Regions from separate parts of the Streptomyces sp. NPDC001220 genome, predicted to be linked through region 1. Evidence: riboswitches for the same ligand, from Rfam matches in the RefSeq annotation. Region 1 holds a riboswitch; the other holds the start of a gene.

Region 1 (9,266 bases):
TACCCCCTCACCCGCCATCCCGACGGCGTCCTGCGCCCGTACTGGGACGAGAGCGCGTACTACGTCTTCACCCTGGAAGAGGTGGAGGCGCTGGAGGAGGTGGTCGAGGAGCTGCACGCCATGTGTCTGGCCGCGGCCGGCCACATCGTGGCGCAGGATCGTTTCGGCGAACTGGGCATCACCGACCCCCGCATCCGCGCCGCCGTCGCCGAGTCCTGGCACCGCCGCTCCGAACTCCCCTCCCTCTACGGCCGCTTCGACCTCCGCCACGACGGCACCGGCCCGGCGAAACTCCTGGAGTACAACGCCGACACCCCCACCTCACTGGTGGAGGCCGCCTCGGCCCAGTGGTTCTGGATGGAGGACCGCTTCCCCGGCGCCGACCAGTGGAACAGCCTCCACGAACGCCTCGTCGACGCCTGGCGGCGCCAGGCCCGGCTGCTCCCGCCCGGCATCCCCCTCCACTTCGCCCACTCCTCCGCCGACGAACTCGGCGAGGACCTGATGACGGTCGCGTACCTGAAGGAGACCGCCGAGCAGGCGGGCCTGGACACCGAGTGGATCTCCATGGAGGAGATCGGCTGGGACACCCTCTCCGGCCGCTTCGTCGACAACCGGCTGCGGTTCATCCGCAGCTGCTTCAAGCTCTACCCCTGGGAATGGCTCACCACCGACGCCTTCGCCGGCCACGTCCTCGACACCCTGGACAACGGCGGCGGTACGGGCACCACGATGTGGATAGAGCCGGCCTGGAAGATGCTCCTGAGCAACAAGGCCCTGCTGGCGATCCTCTGGGAGCTGTACCCGCAACACCCGAACCTGCTGCCGGCCTACGTCGACGGCCCGCGGGAGCTGGCGGCCGGCAAGGGGTACGTCAGCAAGCCGCTGCTGGGCCGGGAGGGAGCCGGCGTGCGGGTGCACCCGCCGGGCGCGGCGGCCGCCGGCAACGAAGCAATGCCGTCAGGCACACGCGACGAGGCCTGCTGCTACCAGGAGCTGGCCCCCCTGCCGGTCTTCGACGGCAACCACGTGGTGCTGGGCGCGTGGGTGGTGGGGGACGAGCCGGCGGGCCTGGGCATCAGGGAGTCGGCGGGCCTGGTGACGGACGACTACGCGCGCTTCCTGCCGCACGTGATTCTCTGAACGCCGCGCACAGGAGCCCCCCTTAGGGGCGCGGGGCGGTACCGGATCCGAGGCCACCGCCCGCGGGTGCGGCAAGGCACCACGCACCGGCACTCGCGCTCGTCCGGCGGCGGCTCCCCCTCAGGTGCCCAGAACCTCCCACAGCTGCTCGACCCCCCACTCCAGATCCTCCTCCGCCACCACCAAGGGCGGAGCCACCCGCACGGTCGCCCCGTGCGTGTCCTTCACCAGCACCCCCCGCTCCATCAACCGCTCCGACACCACCCGCCCCGACCCCACCCCCGGATCCACGTCCACGCCCGCCCACAGCCCCCGCCCCCGCACGGCGGTCACCCGCCCACTGCCCGCGATCTCCGCCAGCCGCCGGTGCAGGACCTCCCCCAACTCGGCCGCCCGCTCCTGGTACTCACCGCTGCGCAGCATCGCGATCACCTCCAGCGCCACCGCACAGGCCAGCGGGTTCCCGCCGAAGGTGGACCCGTGCTCGCCGGGCCGGAAGACCTCCAGCACCTCGGCGCGCGCCACCACCGCCGACACCGGCAGCACCCCGCCGCCCAGCGCCTTCCCGAGGACATACACATCCGGTACGACCCCCTCGTGCTCGCACGCGAAGGTCCGCCCGGTCCGCCCGAGCCCGGACTGGATCTCGTCCGCGACGAACAGCACGTCCCGCTCGCGCGTCAGCTCCCGCACCCCCGCCAGATAGCCCTCCGGCGGCACGATCACCCCGGACTCGCCCTGGATCGGCTCCAGCAGCACCGCGACCGTGTTCTCCGTCAGCGCGGCCCGCATGGCCGTCAGGTCGCCGTACGGCACGATCTCGAAGCCCGGGGTGTACGGCCCGAAGTCCGCCCGTGCCTCGGGATCGGTCGAGAAACTGATCACCGTCGTCGTACGGCCGTGGAAGTTTCCGCCGGCGACCACCACCTTCGCCCTCTCCGACGGCACCCCCTTGACCCGGTAACCCCACTTCCGGGCGGTCTTCACGGCGGTCTCCACCGCCTCCACGCCCGTGTTCATCGGCAGCACCATCTCCATCCCGCACAGCTCCGCCAGTTCCGTGCAGAACGCGGCGAACCGGTCGTGGTGGAAGGCGCGCGACGTCAGTGTCACCCGCTCCAGCTGCGCCTTCGCCGCCGCCACCAGCCGGGGGTGGCCGTGCCCGAAGTTCAGCGCCGAGTAGCCCGCCAGGAAGTCCAGGTACCTGCGCCCCTCCACGTCCGTCATCCACGCCCCCTCGGCCGTGGCGATCACCACCGGCAGCGGCCGGTAGTTGTGCGCGCTGTGCGCGTCGGCGGCGGCGATGAGGGCTTCCGTAGTGGTCACGGCGACTCCAGAGAACGCGGCGAGGTGCCCCCTTACTACCCTCTGCCGCTGCCCGACTGGTGGACGCCACGGCCCCCGGGCCCGGCGTGCCGGGTAGTCTGACCAGCGGGCCGTGACTGGCGCGCTGGGATGGGACCGACCATCGGGGAGCGGCCCGCGTCTGATCGAGTGCCGTGCGCCTGGGCCGAACCGTGAACGCCGAACGCCATGTCCGGAGGTCCCGAATGTCCGAGCCCCTTTCCACCGAGTCGACCGCGTACCGCGCCGCCCTCGACGTGATCCGCGCGGTCGAGCCGAGGGTCGCCGACGCCATCGGCCAGGAGGTCCACGACCAGCGCGAGATGCTCAAGCTGATCGCCTCCGAGAACTACGCCTCCCCGGCCACCCTGCTCGCGATGGGCAACTGGTTCAGCGACAAGTACGCCGAGGGCACCGTCGGCCGCCGCTTCTACGCCGGCTGCCGCAACGTCGACACCGTCGAGGCGCTCGCCGCCGAGCACGCCCGCGAGCTGTTCGGCGCCCGGCACGCCTACGTCCAGCCGCACTCCGGCATCGACGCCAACCTGGTCGCCTTCTGGGCCGTCCTCGCCGACCGCGTCGAGGTCCCCTTCCTGGCGAAGGCGGGCGCCCGCCAGGTCAACGACCTCTCCGAGGCCGACTGGGCCGAGCTGCGCCAGGCCTTCGGTAACCAGCGGATGCTCGGCATGTCCCTGGACGCCGGCGGCCACCTCACCCACGGCTTCCGCCCGAACATCTCCGGCAAGATGTTCGACCAGCGCTCCTACGGCACCGACCCGGCGACCGGCCTGATCGACTACGACGCGCTGCGCGTCCAGGCCCGTGAGTTCAGGCCGCTGATCCTGGTGGCCGGCTACTCCGCGTACCCCCGTCTGGTGAACTTCCGGATCATGCGGGAGATCGCCGACGAGGTCGGCGCGACCCTCATGGTCGACATGGCGCACTTCGCGGGCCTGGTCGCAGGCAAGGTCCTGACCGGTGACTTCGACCCGGTCCCGCACGCCCAGATCGTGACCACCACCACCCACAAGTCGCTGCGCGGCCCGCGCGGCGGCATGGTCCTGTGCGACGACTCCCTGAAGGACCAGGTCGACCGTGGCTGCCCGATGGTCCTCGGCGGCCCGCTCCCGCACGTCATGGCCGCCAAGGCCGTCGCCCTCGCCGAGGCCCGGCAGCCGGCCTTCCAGGACTACGCCCAGCGGATCGTCGACAACTCCCGCGCACTGGCCGAGGGCCTGACGCGCCGCGGTGCCACGCTCGTCACCGGCGGCACCGACAACCACCTCAACCTGATCGACGTCGAGTCGTCCTACGGCCTCACCGGCCGCCAGGCCGAGACGGCACTCCTCGACTCCGGCATCGTCACCAACCGCAACGCGATCCCGGCCGACCCGAACGGCGCCTGGTACACCTCCGGCATCCGCATCGGCACCCCGGCCCTGACCACGCGCGGCCTGGGCACGGCCGAGATGGACGAGGTGGCGGCCCTGATCGACCGCGTCCTGACGGCGACCGAGCCGGGCACGACGAAGTCGGGCGCCCCGAGCAAGGCCTCCCACGTCCTGGACGAGAAGGTGTCGACGGAGATCGCCCAGCGCGCGACGGACCTGGTCGCGGGCTTCCCGCTGTACCCCGAGATCGACCTGGGCTGATCGACGCCGTCGGGGGCAGCGCCCCCCGAGGGGCGCGGGGAACTGCGCGACCAGCCACAACGGCGCCGCAGTCCCCGCGCACCGGACAACCCTCCGCCTCGGAGACCAATCCCACCCCCACCCTCTGAGAGAATGGGGGGCATGGCCTCTGATCGACCCCGCGTGCTCTCCGGTATCCAGCCCACCGCCGGCTCGTTCCACCTCGGCAACTACCTCGGCGCCGTCCGCCAGTGGGTAGCCCTCCAGGAATCCCACGACGCCTTCTACATGGTCGTCGACCTGCACGCGATCACGATCCCGCAGGACCCCGCCGACCTGCGCGCCAACACCCGCCTCGCCGCGGCCCAGCTGCTCGCCGCCGGCCTGGACCCGGACCGCTGCACCCTCTTCGTGCAGAGCCACGTCCCCGAGCACGCGCAGCTCGCCTGGGTCATGAACTGCCTCACCGGGTTCGGCGAGGCCAGCCGGATGACCCAGTTCAAGGACAAGGCGGCCAGGCAGGGCGCGGACCGCGCCAGCGTCGGCCTGTTCACGTACCCGATCCTCCAGGTCGCCGACATCCTGCTCTACCAGGCCAACGAGGTGCCCGTCGGCGAGGACCAGCGCCAGCACGTCGAGCTCACCCGCGACCTCGCCGAGCGCTTCAACGGCCGCTTCGGCGAGACCTTCGTGATCCCGAAGCCGTACATCCTCAAGGAGACGGCGAAGATCTACGACCTCCAGGAGCCGTCGATCAAGATGAGCAAGTCGGCGTCCACGCCGAAGGGCCTCATCAACCTCCTCGACGAGCCGAAGGCGACGGCCAAGAAGGTCAAGAGCGCGGTCACCGACACCGACACGGTCATCCGCTACGACGTGGCGGACAAGCCGGGCGTCAGCAACCTCCTCACCATCTACTCCACCCTCACCGGCAAGTCGATCGCCGAGCTGGAGCAGGAGTACGAGGGCAAGATGTACGGCGCGCTCAAGACCGACCTCGCCGACGTCATGGTCGAGTTCGTGACCCCCTTCCGGGAGCGCACCCAGCAGTACCTGGACGACTCGGAGACGCTCGACTCGATCCTCGCCAAGGGCGCGGAGAAGGCCCGCGCCGTCGCCGCCGAGACCCTGGCCCAGGCCTACGACCGGGTGGGCTTCCTGCCCGCCAAGCACTGACCCGGACCGCCGAGCACCGACCTGCCGAGCACCGACCCGGGCCCGCCGAGCGCTGACCCGCCGAGCACCGGGCGGGGCGCCGACGGTACCGAGCGGCGCGCCGGGGGCGCTCGGGGCGCTCGGGGGGCTCCGGGGAGCGCACGGGAGCGCTGCACATCACTTCGGCCACGGCTGCCCGGAAGGCGGCCGTGGCCGTACAGTCGATAGCCGGACGGCCGGGTACGAACCCGACACACGTCCGACCATCACGACCGACAGGAGATGACGTGGGGACCGTAACGATCGGCGTCTCGATCGCGGTCCCGGAGCCTCACGGCAGCCTGCTCCAGGAGCGGCGCGCGGGCTTCGGCGACGCCGCGGCCCACGGCATCCCCACGCACGTCACGCTGCTGCCGCCGACGGAGATCGCCGAGGGCGAGCTGGCCGCCGTCCGGGCCCACCTGGGCGAGGTCGCCGCGGTGGGCCGGCCGTTCCCGATGCGACTGTGCGGCACGGGCACCTTCCGGCCCCTTTCGCCGGTCGTGTACGTCCGGGTGGTCCAGGGGGCGGACGACTGCGCCTGGCTCCAGCAGCGGGTCCGCGCCGCGTCCGGGCCGCTCGACCGCGAGCTGCAGTTCCCGTACCACCCGCACGTCACCGTCGCGCACGGGATCGACGAGGCGGCGATGGACCGGGCCTTCGCGGAGCTGGCGGGGTACGAGGCCGCGTGGCCCTGCATGGGGTTCGCGCTCTACGAGCAGGGTTCCGACGGTGTGTGGCGGAAGCTGCACGACTACGTGTTCGGGGGCTCCGTCGTGCCGCCTCAGGTGGGGCACGCGGAGCGCGGGACCATCGCCAGTCGGTAGCCGCACATCGGCACGGCCCCGCACCCCTGAAGGGGCGTCACAGCCGACCGGAACCAGACCGGCAGCCGCCCCAATCAGATCGGCAGCCGCCGGAACCAGACCGACAGCCGGCCGGTACTAGATCGGCAGCCGTCGGAACACCGACCGTGGTGCGTGGCGCAGCGCCGACATCACCACCCGCAGCGCCCCCGGCACCCACACCACCTCCGAGCGCCTGCGCAGGCCCGTCTCGATCGCCGTCGCCACCGCCTCCGGAGTCGTGGCCAGGGGCGCCTCCGCCAGCCCGGCCGTCATCCTCGACCGCACGAACCCCGGCCGTACGACCATCACGTGCACGCCCGTCCCGTGCAGCGCGTCGCCCAGGCCCTGGGCGAACGCGTCCAGGCCGGCCTTGCTGGAGCCGTAGATGAAGTTGGAGCGCCTCGCCCGCTCCCCGGCCACCGAGGACAGCACCACCAGTGAGCCGTGGCCCTGCGTCTGCAGGGCCCGCGCGCAGACCAGGCCCGCCGAGACGGCGCCCGTGTAGTTGGTCTGCGCCACCCGCACGGCCTGCACCGGCTCCCGCTCGTCGGTCGCCTGGTCGCCCAGGACGCCGAAGGCGAGCAGCACCATGTCGATGTCGCCCTCGGCGAAGACCTTCCCGAGAGCGGCCTCGTGGGACTCGGGGTCGAGCGCGTCGAAGGGGACGGTGCGGACGTCGGCGCCGAGCGTGCGCAGATGTCCGGCGGCGTGGTCGAGGGCGGGGGAGGGGCGGCCGGCCAGCCAGACCGTGCGGGTGCGGCGGGCGATCAGCCGGCGTGCGGTGGCCAGCGCGATCTCGGACGTACCGCCGAGCACGAGCAGGGACTGGGGCATTCCGAAGGCGTCCTTCATGACAGCGATCAGCTCCTAGAGGCCGAGACGGCGGGACAGGTCGGAGACGAACACCCCGCGCGGGTCCAACTCCGCACGCAGGGCGCGGAAGTCGGGGAGCCGTGGATACATCGCGGCGAGCAGGTCGGGGCGGAGCCGGGCGTCCTTGGCGAGGTAGACACGGCCGCCGGCGCCCGCGACCTCCTCGTCCAGCTCGTCGAGGAACGCGCCGAGGCCGGGCAGCGCGGCCGGGATGTCGAGCGCGAGGGTCCAGCCGGGCACGGGGAAGGAGAGCCAGCCGGGGTCGGCGTCTCCGAAGCGCTTGAGGACGGCCAGGAAGGACGGGCAGCGGCGCTCGGAGATGCGGGCCACGATCCGGCGCAGGGCGTCCTCCTGGCCGTAGCCGACGACGAACTGGTACTGCACGAAGCCGCCGCGGCCGTAGACGCGGTTCCAGTACGGGACGCTGTCCAGGGGGTGGAAGAACGCGGAGATGCGCTGGAGTTGGCCGGTACGCGCGCGTGGCGCCTTGCGGTACCAGAGTTCGTTGAAGAGACCGACGGTGGTGCGGCCCAGAAGGCCCTCGGGGACGAACGCGGGGGCGGCCGGGAGCTGACGGGGGCGGAAGGCGAGTGGTGCACGCCCGGCGCGCGAGTCCTCGCCGAGCGCCTCCCGGGGCGCGTGGTCGCCCCGCGTGAGCACCGCGCGGCCGGTCGCCGCCCCGCGCGCCAGCAGGTCGATCCAGGCGACCGAGTAGCGGTAGCGGTGGTCCGTGGTGGTCAGGCGGTGCATCAGGTCGTCGAGGTCGGTGGCGCGTTCGGTGTCGACCGTCATGTACGACGTCTCGACCGGGAGGAGGCGGACGGTCGCCGTGAGGATCACTCCGGTCAGACCCATGCCGCCGGCCGTCGCGTCGAACAGCGGGGTGCCGCGGCTCACCGTACGGACCTGGCCGTCCGCGGTGAGGAGTTCGAAGGACAGCACGTGACGGGAGAAGGATCCCGAGACATGGTGGTTCTTGCCGTGGATGTCGGCGCCGATCGCGCCGCCCACCGTCACCTGGCGGGTCCCCGGGGTCACCGGGACGAACCAGCCGAGCGGCAGCAGCACCTCCGTCAGGCGGTGCAGGGAGACCCCCGCGTCGCACAGGAGGGTGCCGCCGTCGGCGTCGATGGCGTGGATGCGGTCGAGGCCCGTCATGTCGAGCACGGCGCCGCCGGCGTTCTGCGCCGCGTCCCCGTACGCGCGCCCCAGGCCCCGCGCGATGCCGCCGCGTTCCCCGCAGCTCCGGATGGCGTTCGCCGCCTCCTGGTACGTCCGGGGACGGATCAGGCGGGCGGCGGTCGGGGCGGTGCGACCCCAGCCGGTGACGGAGACGGTGGTTCCGGGGGGTGCGGACTCGGCGGGACCTGCGGGCCCGCCAGGCTTTCCAGGCATGAGGACGACCGTATCGCTGCCGTATGGGTGTTATGGGTGCTATTGGTGATTGGTTACGGAAGATCACCTGACTCCCCGAAACGGGTGATTATCGGAATGTCGCTCAATATGGTCGTAGCTTTGGCGGGGTCAAGGTGAACAGTGAGTCCAATGGACGACATGGACCACCGGATCCTCTCCGCGCTGCACGCCTGCGGTGCCGATCCACGCGTCGCGTCGGCCGCGCGCGGTCTCTCCGTCGCCGGTGAGCACGGCGCGCTCTGGCTCGCGGCCGGCCTCGCGGGGGCCGCCGTGGACGGCGCGCGACGCGGCGCCTGGTTGCGCGGAACGGCGCTCGTCGCGGGCGCGCACCTCGGCAGCATGGGCGTCAAACGGCTCGTGCGCCGTGCGCGCCCCGCGCATGTGCGGCCCCGGGTACGTACCGCGGGCCGGCACTCCTTCCCCAGCTCGCACGCCACCTCCGCCGCGGCCGCCGCGGTCGCCTTCGGGGCGCTCGGCGCGCCCGCCCTCGCGCCCCTGGCGGCCGCCATGTGCCTCTCCCGGCTCGTCGTCGGCGTGCACTACCCGTCGGACGTCGCCGCGGGCGCGGCCCTGGGGGCGCTCACGGCGCGCGCCGGGGCGCGATGGATGCACGGGGGAGTGTTGGATTTCGCGGGCGCGGGGAGGCGTGGATGACCGAGACCGCGCACGCCGCCAGCGAAGCGACCGCCGACTCCATCGCAGCGTCGGCCGGTGCCACCGAAGCGACGGCCGACGGCACTGCTGAAACGAATCTGCACGAGCAGCGCGGCCACCCGGCCCGGCCGCACGAACCGGCGCACGGGCCGACGACCGGACC
Region 2 (9,266 bases), on a different contig from region 1:
CGAAGCGATTGAGTCCGGTCATGGCAACGACCGTACGGGCCAAAGGATCAACAGGACAGATAGCGTGCGGGCATGTCCGCGTTCTTGCAGCAACTCCCGGCCCTCATCGGCGTCGTGATCGGCGCGCTCGGTTCGTATCTCGCCGTGGTGCGGGGTGACCGGGTGCGGTTCCGGCGGGAACAGGAGGCGCGCTGGGACGAGCGCCGGCTGACCGTGTACGCGGAGTGGGCCCAGGCGCTGAAGAAGACCGTCTCCGTCGACTACCGGGTGGCCGCCCATCTGGGCAATGACCCGCATCCCCACCCGCTCTCCCCGCAGGAGGCCGAACCCCTGCTGGCCGCAGCCCAGTTGGCCCGTGATCCGTACGGCGAGAAGCTCATCATGCTGGGCAGTCCGGCGGTGGTCGCGAAGGGCCAGGAGTGGGTGCTCGCGGTCATGGCGATGGAGCGGTTCCTGCGGGAGGGGCGGCGGGATCCCGAGGCGTGGCGGATCCTGCTGGAGCGGCAGCGCGACGGCCGCGACGACTTCTACGCGGCCGTCCGCGAGGACCTGGCGCTGCCGCCCGGTCACCCGGGACGGCTGCCGCTGGCGGAGGCGTAGTCACCGGCCGGTCCGTCGGACGGTCCGGTGGGTCAGGCCTCCGGCGTGCGATCCCTCGCGGTCTTCGTCGAGGGCCGCGCGGAAGCCTGACATCCTCCGTCGCCTTTCCCGGCGTCAGTGGCCGCGGGTGATCCACTCCGCCAGGTGAGGGGCTTCGGCGCCGATGGTGGTCGACTCGCCGTGCCCGGTCAGGACCTTCGTCTCCGGCGGGAGGGTGAGCAGCTTGTCCCGGATGGAGTCGATGATCGTCGGGAAGTGGGAGTACGACCGTCCGGTCGCGCCGGGGCCGCCCTGGAAGAGGGTGTCACCGGTGAAGACGGTGGCCAGGCCGGGCTCGTACAGGCAGACGGCACCGGGCGCGTGGCCGGGCGTGTGCAGCACGGTCAGGTCGGCGCCGGCCGCCTCGATGACCAGCCCGTCGGACAGGTGGTTGTCGGGTTCGCGGTCGGGGTGGGTGAGCTTCCACAGCGGCAGGTCGTCGGGGTGCAGCCAGATCTTGGCGCCGGTCAGGTCCGCGAGGGCCGGCGCGGCGCCGACGTGGTCGTTGTGGGCGTGGGTGCAGACGATGGCCTTCAGGACCCGGTCCTCGACCGCCTCGGCGATGGCCTGGGCGTCGTGGGCGGCGTCGATGACGATCACCTCGCGTTCGTCGCCGATGATCCAGACGTTGTTCTCGACGTCCCAGGTGCCGCCGTCCAGGGTGAACTGCCCGGAGGTGACGACGCGTTCGATGCGCGTGGTCATCACAGCACCACCACCGAACGCAGCACGTCGCCCTGGTGCATCCGGTCGAACGCCTTCTCCACCTCGTCGAGCTGGATGGTCTCGGTGACGAAGGCGTCCAGCGGCAGCCTGCCCTGCAGGTGCAGGTCGATCAGCATGGGGAAGTCCCGGGAGGGCAGGCAGTCGCCGTACCAGCTGGACTTGAGCGCGCCGCCGCGGCCGAAGACGTCCAGGAGCGGCAGTTCGAGCTTCATCTCGGGGGTCGGTACGCCGACGAGGACGACCGTCCCGGCGAGATCGCGGGCGTAGAAGGCCTGCCGGTAGGTCTCCGGGCGGCCGACCGCCTCGATGACGACGTCGGCGCCGAAGCCGCCGGTCAGCTCACGGACCGCCTCGACGGGGTCGCTCTCGCGCGAGTTGACCGTGTGGGTGGCGCCCAGGGTGCGCGCCGTCTCCAGTTTGCGGTCGTCGATGTCGACGGCGATGATCTTCGCGGCGCCCGCCAGCCGGGATCCGGCGATCGCCGCGTCGCCGACCCCGCCGCAGCCGATCACGGCGACCGAGTCGCCACGGCCGACGCTGCCCGTGTTGATCGCGGCGCCGATGCCGGCCATCACCCCGCAACCGAGCAGACCGGCGACCGCCGGGGAGACGGCGGGATCGACCTTGGTGCACTGTCCGGCCGCGACCAGCGTCTTCTCGGCGAAGGCCCCGATGCCGAGCGCCGGGGACAGCTCCTGCCCGGTCGAGGCGAGGGTCATCTTCTGCTCGGCGTTGTGGGTGTTGAAGCAGTACCAGGGGCGGCCGCGCAGACAGGCCCGGCAGTTCCCGCACACGGCGCGCCAGTTGAGGATCACGAAGTCCCCGGGCGCCAGGTCCGTGACACCCGCGCCGACCGACTCCACCACTCCGGCGGCCTCGTGGCCGAGCAGGAAGGGGAACTCGTCGTTGATTCCGCCCTGTTTGTAGTGCAGGTCGGTGTGACAGACCCCGCAGGCCTGTACCTGTACGACGGCTTCGCCCGGCCCGGGGTCGGGCACCACGATCGTCTCGACCCGCACCGGCTCGTCCTTGCCCGGTGCGATCACGCCGCGTACTTCCTGCGCCATGGACCTGCCCCTTTCGTCGCTGTGCTGACGTGCCTGTCTTCCGACCCTACGCGTGACCGCTCGGTAACGGCACGGAGCACGTCGATCATCGCGGATCTTTCCGGCACATATACCCCCTGGGGGTAACGCGACCGGGGTCGGGGAAAGGAGTGCCGCCGTATGGCCGGAGCGGGCCGACGTAGCCTTGGTGCGCGCCGCCCACCGCCCGGACGAGGAGCACCGTGACCACCGCAGACGCAGTTTCACCGCGACGGGCGGGAGACCGCACCGGTCCGTCCGCGTTCCGGCTGCTCCTCTCCTACGTACGGCCGCACCGCTGGGCCCTGTTGGCGGGTGCGGTGCTCTCGCTGCTGACCGGGGCGACCGGGCTGCTGCTGCCGCTGGTGGCGCGCGGGCTGATCGAGGACCTCTCCCACGACCGTTCCATCAGCGGGAAGTTGCTCGCCATGGCGGGTCTGGTGGTCACCAACACCGTGGTGGGCGCCCTGGGTTCGTACGTGCTGCGGCGCACCGCCGAGTCGGTGGTGCTGGGGGCCCGGCGCACCCTGTCGTCCTACCTGCTGCGGCTGCGGATCACCGCCGTGGACCGCACCGAACCCGGTGACCTGATGGCGCGGATCACCTCGGACACCACCCTGCTGCGCGAGGTCACCACGGACTCGCTGGTCGCCCTCGGCACCGGCGGGCTCACCCTGGTCGCCACCGTGGTGATGATGGGGGTGGTCGACCCCGTGCTGCTGGGTGTCACGGTCGCGGTGATCGCCGGGGCGGGCATGGTGCTGGGCACCATCGTGCCGCGCATCAACCGGGCGAGCCGGCGGGCGCAGGACGCGGTCGGGGTGATGGGGGCCTCGCTGGAGCGGGTGCTGGGCGCGCTGCGCACCGTGAAGGCGTCGGGCGCCGAGCACCGCGAGGAGCGTGCGCTGCACGAGGCCGCCGAGGAGTCCTGGCGGCAGAGCGTGCGGGCCGCCAAATGGGCCGCCGCGGCGGGCAACACGGCGGGGCTCGCGATGCAACTGGCGTTCATCACGGTCCTGGCGGTGGGCGGGGCGCGGGTGGCGACCGGCGCGATCGGCATCGGCACGCTGGTGGCGTTCCTGCTCTACGTCTTCTACCTGATGTCGCCGATCCAGCAGGTCGTCGGCGCGGTCACGCAGTACCAGACCGGCGCCGGGGCGCTCGCCCGGATCCAGGAGGCACTCTCCCTGCCCGCCGAACCGCCCTCCGAGCCCGCCGAGTTGCCGTCCGCCGGCGCCGAACCGGCCGCCGTCACCTTCACCGACGTACGGTTCCGCTACGCCGACGACCTGCCGTACGTCCACCACGGGGTCGGCTTCGCGATACCCGCCCGGGGCATGACGGCGTTCGTCGGCCCGTCCGGCGCGGGCAAGACCACCGTCTTCTCCCTCATCGAGCGCTTCTACGAGCCGGAGTCCGGCACCATCACCCTCGACGGCCGCCCGCTCCCCGACTGGGAACTGCCCCTGCTGCGCTCGGCCATCGGATACGTCGAGCAGGACGCCCCCGTACTGTCCGGGTCGTTGAAGGACAATCTGCTGCTCGGCAATCCGGAGGCGGGCGAGGACGCGGTGACGCGGGTGCTGAGGACGACCCGGCTGGACGGTCTGGTGGCGCGGCTGCCGCAGGGCCTGGAGACGCTGGTCGGGCACCGCGGGACCAGGCTGTCGGGCGGCGAGCGGCAACGGGTGGCGATCGCGCGGGCGTTGCTGCGCCGGCCCCGGCTGCTGCTCCTGGACGAGGCGACCTCGCAGCTGGACGCGGTGAACGAGGCGGCCCTCCGGGACACCGTCGCCGATGTGGCACGGTCGACCACGGTGCTGGTGGTCGCGCACCGCCTGTCGACGGTGACGATGGCCGACCGGATCGTCGTGATGGACACGGGCCGGGTCCGTGCGGTGGGCACGCACCGGGAGCTGGTGGCGGCGGACCCGCTGTACGCGGAGCTGGCGGCGACACAGTTCCTGGCGGCCGAGCACTGAGCACGCGGATCCCGGCCGCCGGCCACCGAGCGCGCGGTAGTCGGCCGCCGAGCGCCGAGTACGGCGAAGGGCCGCCCCTTGTCCGGGACGGCCCTCGGGGTGGGGCGCGGGTCAGTACTCGATGCCCGGCACCAGTCCCATGGCCGGCGCGGCCAGGTCGGTGACCTGGTGCAGTTCGCTCAGCTTGTGGACTCCGTTCAGCCCCTGCACCTGCTCCGAGACCTTGGGGATCTGGTCCTGGTACTCCGCCGGGATGCCGATGCGGGAGACCGAGTCCAGCACGCCGAGCGCGGTGAGCTTCCCGGGGTCCTGTGCGCTCGCGTCGGCCGCGTTCGCCATCGGGACGGCGAGGCCGGTGACCCCGACGGCGAGGCCGACGGCGGCGACGATACGTCGTGTTGAGATCATGTCTCCAGCAACGGCCCGGGCGCCGGGCCGGACACGGGCAGCCGGTCCCCCTCACCCGTCAGGCGGAGCGCCCGGCCTGCGCTTGCCGAGCCCGGCGGGGCGGAGGAGGCTCGAAGGTGGGGCTGTCGCGGCCCGCTCCGCATCGGGTCGCGGGCTCCCGCAGGAGGTCATCATGGGCACCGCGACAGGCTCCACGTTCGACATCGCCACGCTGCGCCGGGCCGTAGAGGGGAACACGGGGAACACGCTGCTGGCGCTCTACGCGGACGACGCGGAGATCCGTATCGTCGACCGCACCACCCAGCCCAGCCACCCCAAGGTCCTGCACGGCCGCCGGGACATAGCCGCGATGCTGGACGACGTCTACAGCCGGGACATGACGCACAAGCTGGACCAGTGCATCGTGCAGGGCGACCAGGCCGCCTACAGCGAGTCCTGCGAGTACGCGGACGGCGTCCGGGTGCTCGCCGAGTCGATGATCACGCTGCGCGACGGCAAGATCGCCGAACAGATCATGATCCAGGCATGGGACGAGTAGCCGGAAGGACCGCGAGGGTCCAGGTCAGCGCGCGGCTGACCTGGACCTTCTCGGCACGGGCCGGGCTGGGGCACAGGCGCCGCACGCCTCCGCGCGCGTCCGTCGTGCTGCTGCGGACGGCCCTGCGGGCGGCGCACCGCCGTGGGAAACGCTGAGCACCTCGGTTACGCTGGGCGCGGGCCGTGACTGGCGCTGAGGTGGAGCACCACCGTGGAGCGGCCCGCACCGTCGATGCCGTGCGCCTGGGCGATCAAGGTCTGACCAGCTCAGGAGTGTGCCGCATGACCCATGCCCGTCTCATGGACGGAACCGCCGTCGCCCGCCGGATCGTCGAGCAGACCGCGCGGCGGGCCGCCGAGTTCACCGCACGCACCGGCACCACGCCGTGCCTGGCGACCGTGCTGGTCGGCGAGGACCCGGCCTCCGTCACCTATGTCCGGATGAAGCAGAACCGCAGCCGCAAGGCCGGCATCGCCTCCCGGCACGTGGCGCTGCCCGCCACCACGACCACCGGGGAACTCGTCGGCACGCTGCGGGAGTTGTCGGCCGACCCGGCGGTGCACGGCATCCTGCTCCAGCACCCGGTCGGCGAACACATCGACGAGCGGGCCGCGTTCGAGGCGATCGCGCCGGAGAAGGACGTCGACGGCGTGACCTTCGCGTCGTTCGCGACGATGAGCTTCGGCCTGCCGGGCTTCGTCTCCTGCACGCCCGGCGGCATCCTGCGGCTGCTCGACGCCTACGACGTCGACCCGGCCGGGAAGCGGGCGGTGGTCGTCGGCCGCAGCGCGATCCTGGGCAAGCCGGCCGGCATGCTGCTGCTCGCCCGCGACGCCACCGTCACCTACTGCCACTCCCGCACCCGGGACCTGTCGGCGGCCGTCCGCGAGGCCGACATCGTGGTCGCCGCCGTCGGCCGCCCCCGGCTGATCCGGGGCCAGGACATCAAGCCGGGCGCGGTCGTGCTCGACGCGGGCTACAACGAGGGGAACGTCGGTGACGTCGACTTCGACACCGCCGTCGAGCGGGCCTCGCTGATCACGCCGGTGCCGGGCGGGGTCGGCCCGATGACCATCGCCGTGCTGCTGGAGCAGACGGTCACCGCGGCCGCCCGGCAGCTCGGGGTGTGATCAGCGCATCCAGGCGCTGTACTCCATGACGTCACCGGCCCGCACGCCGTACTCGGGGTCCTCCCGGGTGAACGTGGTCTCCAGGCCGAGTACGGCACCGGTGGCCGGGTCCAGGATCAGCATCTGCCGGGCGCCCGAGGCCTCGTCGTGGACGTAGGCCTGCCCGGTGCGGCCGAGCCGGTCGGTGACCTGGCCGGCCGGGCGCAGCCCCTTGGCGTCGGCGAGGAGGCGGGCGAGGGCGGCCGACTCCCGCGCGCCGAGCGTCCAGTTGTCGAGCAGCTCGCGGGTGGCGTCCAGGAGCTCCGACGTCGTGAGGGTGTGGCTGTGGCTGTAGATCAGCTCGGTCAGGTAGGTGCGCAGCTTCGCCGGGTCGTGCGGGGGTGTGCCGAGCGGCGGGCCGTCGCCCCACATCGGCGGGAAGGTGCGCCGGCTGAGCACGTGGCCGTCCTCGACCAGCCGCGACCGGTCACCGTCGTCGGTGAGGACCGGGCGGCCGGGGTGGGACGGGTCGGTGGCCACGACCACTTCGGTGTGGCTGCCGTCCGCCGCCCAGCGCTCCACCCGCTCCTCGGGCAGTGTCACCGGCGGTCTGCCGTCGCTCATGCCGAGGCTCCAGGACTGCACGTGGGTGCCCTGCCGCAGGGCCGGGGACCCGTCCTGGGCCGCCACGGCGGCCAGTTTCGCGACGTCGGCGAGCGGCACGGGCGTGGAGTGGGCGCGGACCGCCAGCGGCCGGGGCGCGGCGACCGCGGGAGTGCCGGCGGGACCGCCCGGCAGCACGGCCAGCGCGGTGGCGACGGCGACGAGGGTCGCGGCGAGCGACCACACCAGTCGCGGCCGGGTCCGGTGCCGGGGGGTCGGAGTGTCGTGCAGCAAACGGGCGAGGTGCCGTTCGGCGGTGTGGTCCAGGGGGCCGTCGCCGAAATGGGGGCCGTCGGCGGGTGCCGGGTCGGCGGCGCGCAGCAGGTCGAGTTCGTCAGCCATGGCGGTGTTCCTCGGAAAGAGCCTCGGCGGCAGGGGGTCGCAGTCGGTCGATCTCGGCTCTGAGCCGGCGGCGGGCGCGGTGCAGCCGCATCGCGGCCGCCCGGCTGCCGCAGCCCAGGGAGACGGCGACCTCGTCGACACCGAGTTCCTCCCACGCGGTCAGCCGCAGCACCTCCTGGTCGGCCGGGGAGAGCCGGCCCAGCGCCTCGTGCACCCAGGAGCCGGGGCGTTCGGTGTCCGGGCCGGCCACGGTCTGCCGCCCGTGGGCGCTCTCGTCGTTGCCCAGCCGGTCCACCAGCCGGCGCCGACGCCCGTATCCGCGTACCGCGTTGGCGAGGCAGTTGCGTGCCACGCCGTACAGCCAGGGCAGCGGGGTGGCCGGCAGGTCGGCGCGCCGGCGCCAGGCCACCGTGAACACCTCTGCCACCACTTCCTCCACCTCGCCGGTCCGCCCGTCCAGTCGCCGCGCGACATAACGGCTGACCGCCCAGTAGTGCTCGCGATAGGCAGCGGCGAAGATCTCGTCGTTGCTCATGTTCGGTTCTTGTCCGGCACCTTCCCGATCGTCACACCCCTTTCCGTGACGCTCGTCGCATCCCTCGAGTGTGACCGGCGCACCTCGCCCGGACACAGGCGGGGCATGAGGAACCTCAAGTGGCTCACGACCACGGATCACAAGACGATCGGCACGCTGTACCTGGTCACAGCGTTCTCGTTCTTCTGCCTCGGTGGCGTGATGGCCCTGTTCATGCGCGCCGAACTGGCTCGGCCGGGCCTGCAGATCATGTCGAACGAGCAGTTCAACCAGGCGTTCACGATGCACGGCACGATCATGCTGCTGATGTTCGCGACGCCGTTGTTCGCGGGCTTCGCGAACTGGATCATGCCGCTCCAGATCGGCGCACCCGATGTGGCCTTCCCGCGCCTGAACATGCTGGCCTACTGGCTCTACCTGCTCGGCTCGACCATCGCGGTGGGCGGTTTCCTGACCCCGCAGGGCGCGGCCGACTTCGGCTGGTTCGCCTACGCCCCGCTCTCGGACGCGGTGCGCACCCCGGGCGTGGGCGCCGACATGTGGATCATGGGTCTGGCCTTCTCCGGCTTCGGCACGATCCTCGGCGCGGTCAACTTCATCACCACGATCATCTGCATGCGTGCCCCCGGCATGACCATGTTCCGGATGCCGATCTTCGTGTGGAACGTCCTGCTGACCGCCGTCCTGGTCCTGCTCGCCTTCCCGGTCCTGGCGGCGGCCCTGTTCGCGCTGGAGGCGGACCGCAAGTTCGGCGCCCACGTCTTCGACGCGGCCAACGGCGGAGCCCTGCTCTGGCAGCACCTCTTCTGGTTCTTCGGCCATCCAGAGGTGTACATCATCGCCCTGCCGTTCTTCGGCATCATCAGCGAGGTCATTCCCGTCTTCGCCCGCAAGCCGATGTTCGGCTACATGGGCCTGGTGGCCGCGACCATCGCGATCGCCGGCCTGTCGGTGACCGTGTGGGCACACCACATGTACGTCACCGGCGGTGTGCTCCTCCCCTTCTTCTCCTTCATGACCTTCCTCATCGCGGTCCCGACGGGGGTGAAGTTCTTCAACTGGATCGGCACGATGTGGCAGGGCTCGCTGTCGTTCGAGACGCCCATGCTCTGGACCATGGGCTTCCTGGTGACGTTCGTCTTCGGCGGGCTGACCGGCGTGATGCTCGCGTCGCCCCCGATCGACTTCAGCGTCTCCGACTCGTACTTCGTGGTGGCCCACTTCCACTACGTGGTCTTC

What was found. Region 1 has a riboswitch for ZMP and ZTP ahead of ACWDGI_RS02120 (glycine hydroxymethyltransferase). Riboswitches for the same ligand answer to the same signal wherever they lie in the genome.
Region 2: linked by a shared signal. The riboswitch ahead of ACWDGI_RS08685 (bifunctional 5,10-methylenetetrahydrofolate dehydrogenase/5,10-methenyltetrahydrofolate cyclohydrolase) and the one ahead of ACWDGI_RS02120 (glycine hydroxymethyltransferase) in region 1 are both predicted to bind ZMP and ZTP.

The regions. Positions count from the first base shown of each region.
Region 1 covers NZ_JBSFJE010000001.1:436,178-445,443, forward strand. The annotation lists gene ACWDGI_RS02110 (glutathionylspermidine synthase family protein) at 1-1,143, shown strand, start outside; gene rocD (ornithine--oxo-acid transaminase) at 1,264-2,469, opposite strand; ZMP/ZTP riboswitch at 2,572-2,661, shown strand; gene ACWDGI_RS02120 (glycine hydroxymethyltransferase) at 2,661-4,139, shown strand; gene trpS (tryptophan--tRNA ligase) at 4,281-5,294, shown strand; gene ACWDGI_RS02130 (2'-5' RNA ligase family protein) at 5,561-6,139, shown strand; gene ACWDGI_RS02135 (decaprenylphospho-beta-D-erythro-pentofuranosid-2-ulose 2-reductase) at 6,257-7,012, opposite strand; gene ACWDGI_RS02140 (FAD-binding protein) at 7,028-8,428, opposite strand; gene ACWDGI_RS02145 (phosphatase PAP2 family protein) at 8,579-9,103, shown strand; gene ACWDGI_RS02150 (decaprenyl-phosphate phosphoribosyltransferase) at 9,100-9,266, shown strand, end outside.
Region 2 covers NZ_JBSFJE010000003.1:146,399-155,664, reverse strand. The annotation lists gene ACWDGI_RS08725 (SDR family NAD(P)-dependent oxidoreductase) at 1-22, opposite strand, end outside; gene ACWDGI_RS08720 (hypothetical protein) at 73-600, shown strand; gene ACWDGI_RS08715 (MBL fold metallo-hydrolase) at 715-1,344, opposite strand; gene ACWDGI_RS08710 (S-(hydroxymethyl)mycothiol dehydrogenase) at 1,344-2,432, opposite strand; gene ACWDGI_RS08705 (ABC transporter ATP-binding protein) at 2,654-4,432, shown strand; gene ACWDGI_RS08700 (hypothetical protein) at 4,544-4,840, opposite strand; gene ACWDGI_RS08695 (nuclear transport factor 2 family protein) at 5,013-5,378, shown strand; gene ACWDGI_RS08690 (hypothetical protein) at 5,366-5,533, shown strand; ZMP/ZTP riboswitch at 5,551-5,633, shown strand; gene ACWDGI_RS08685 (bifunctional 5,10-methylenetetrahydrofolate dehydrogenase/5,10-methenyltetrahydrofolate cyclohydrolase) at 5,660-6,508, shown strand; gene ACWDGI_RS08680 (CU044_5270 family protein) at 6,509-7,492, opposite strand; gene ACWDGI_RS08675 (RNA polymerase sigma factor) at 7,485-8,027, opposite strand; gene ctaD (aa3-type cytochrome oxidase subunit I) at 8,133-9,266, shown strand, end outside.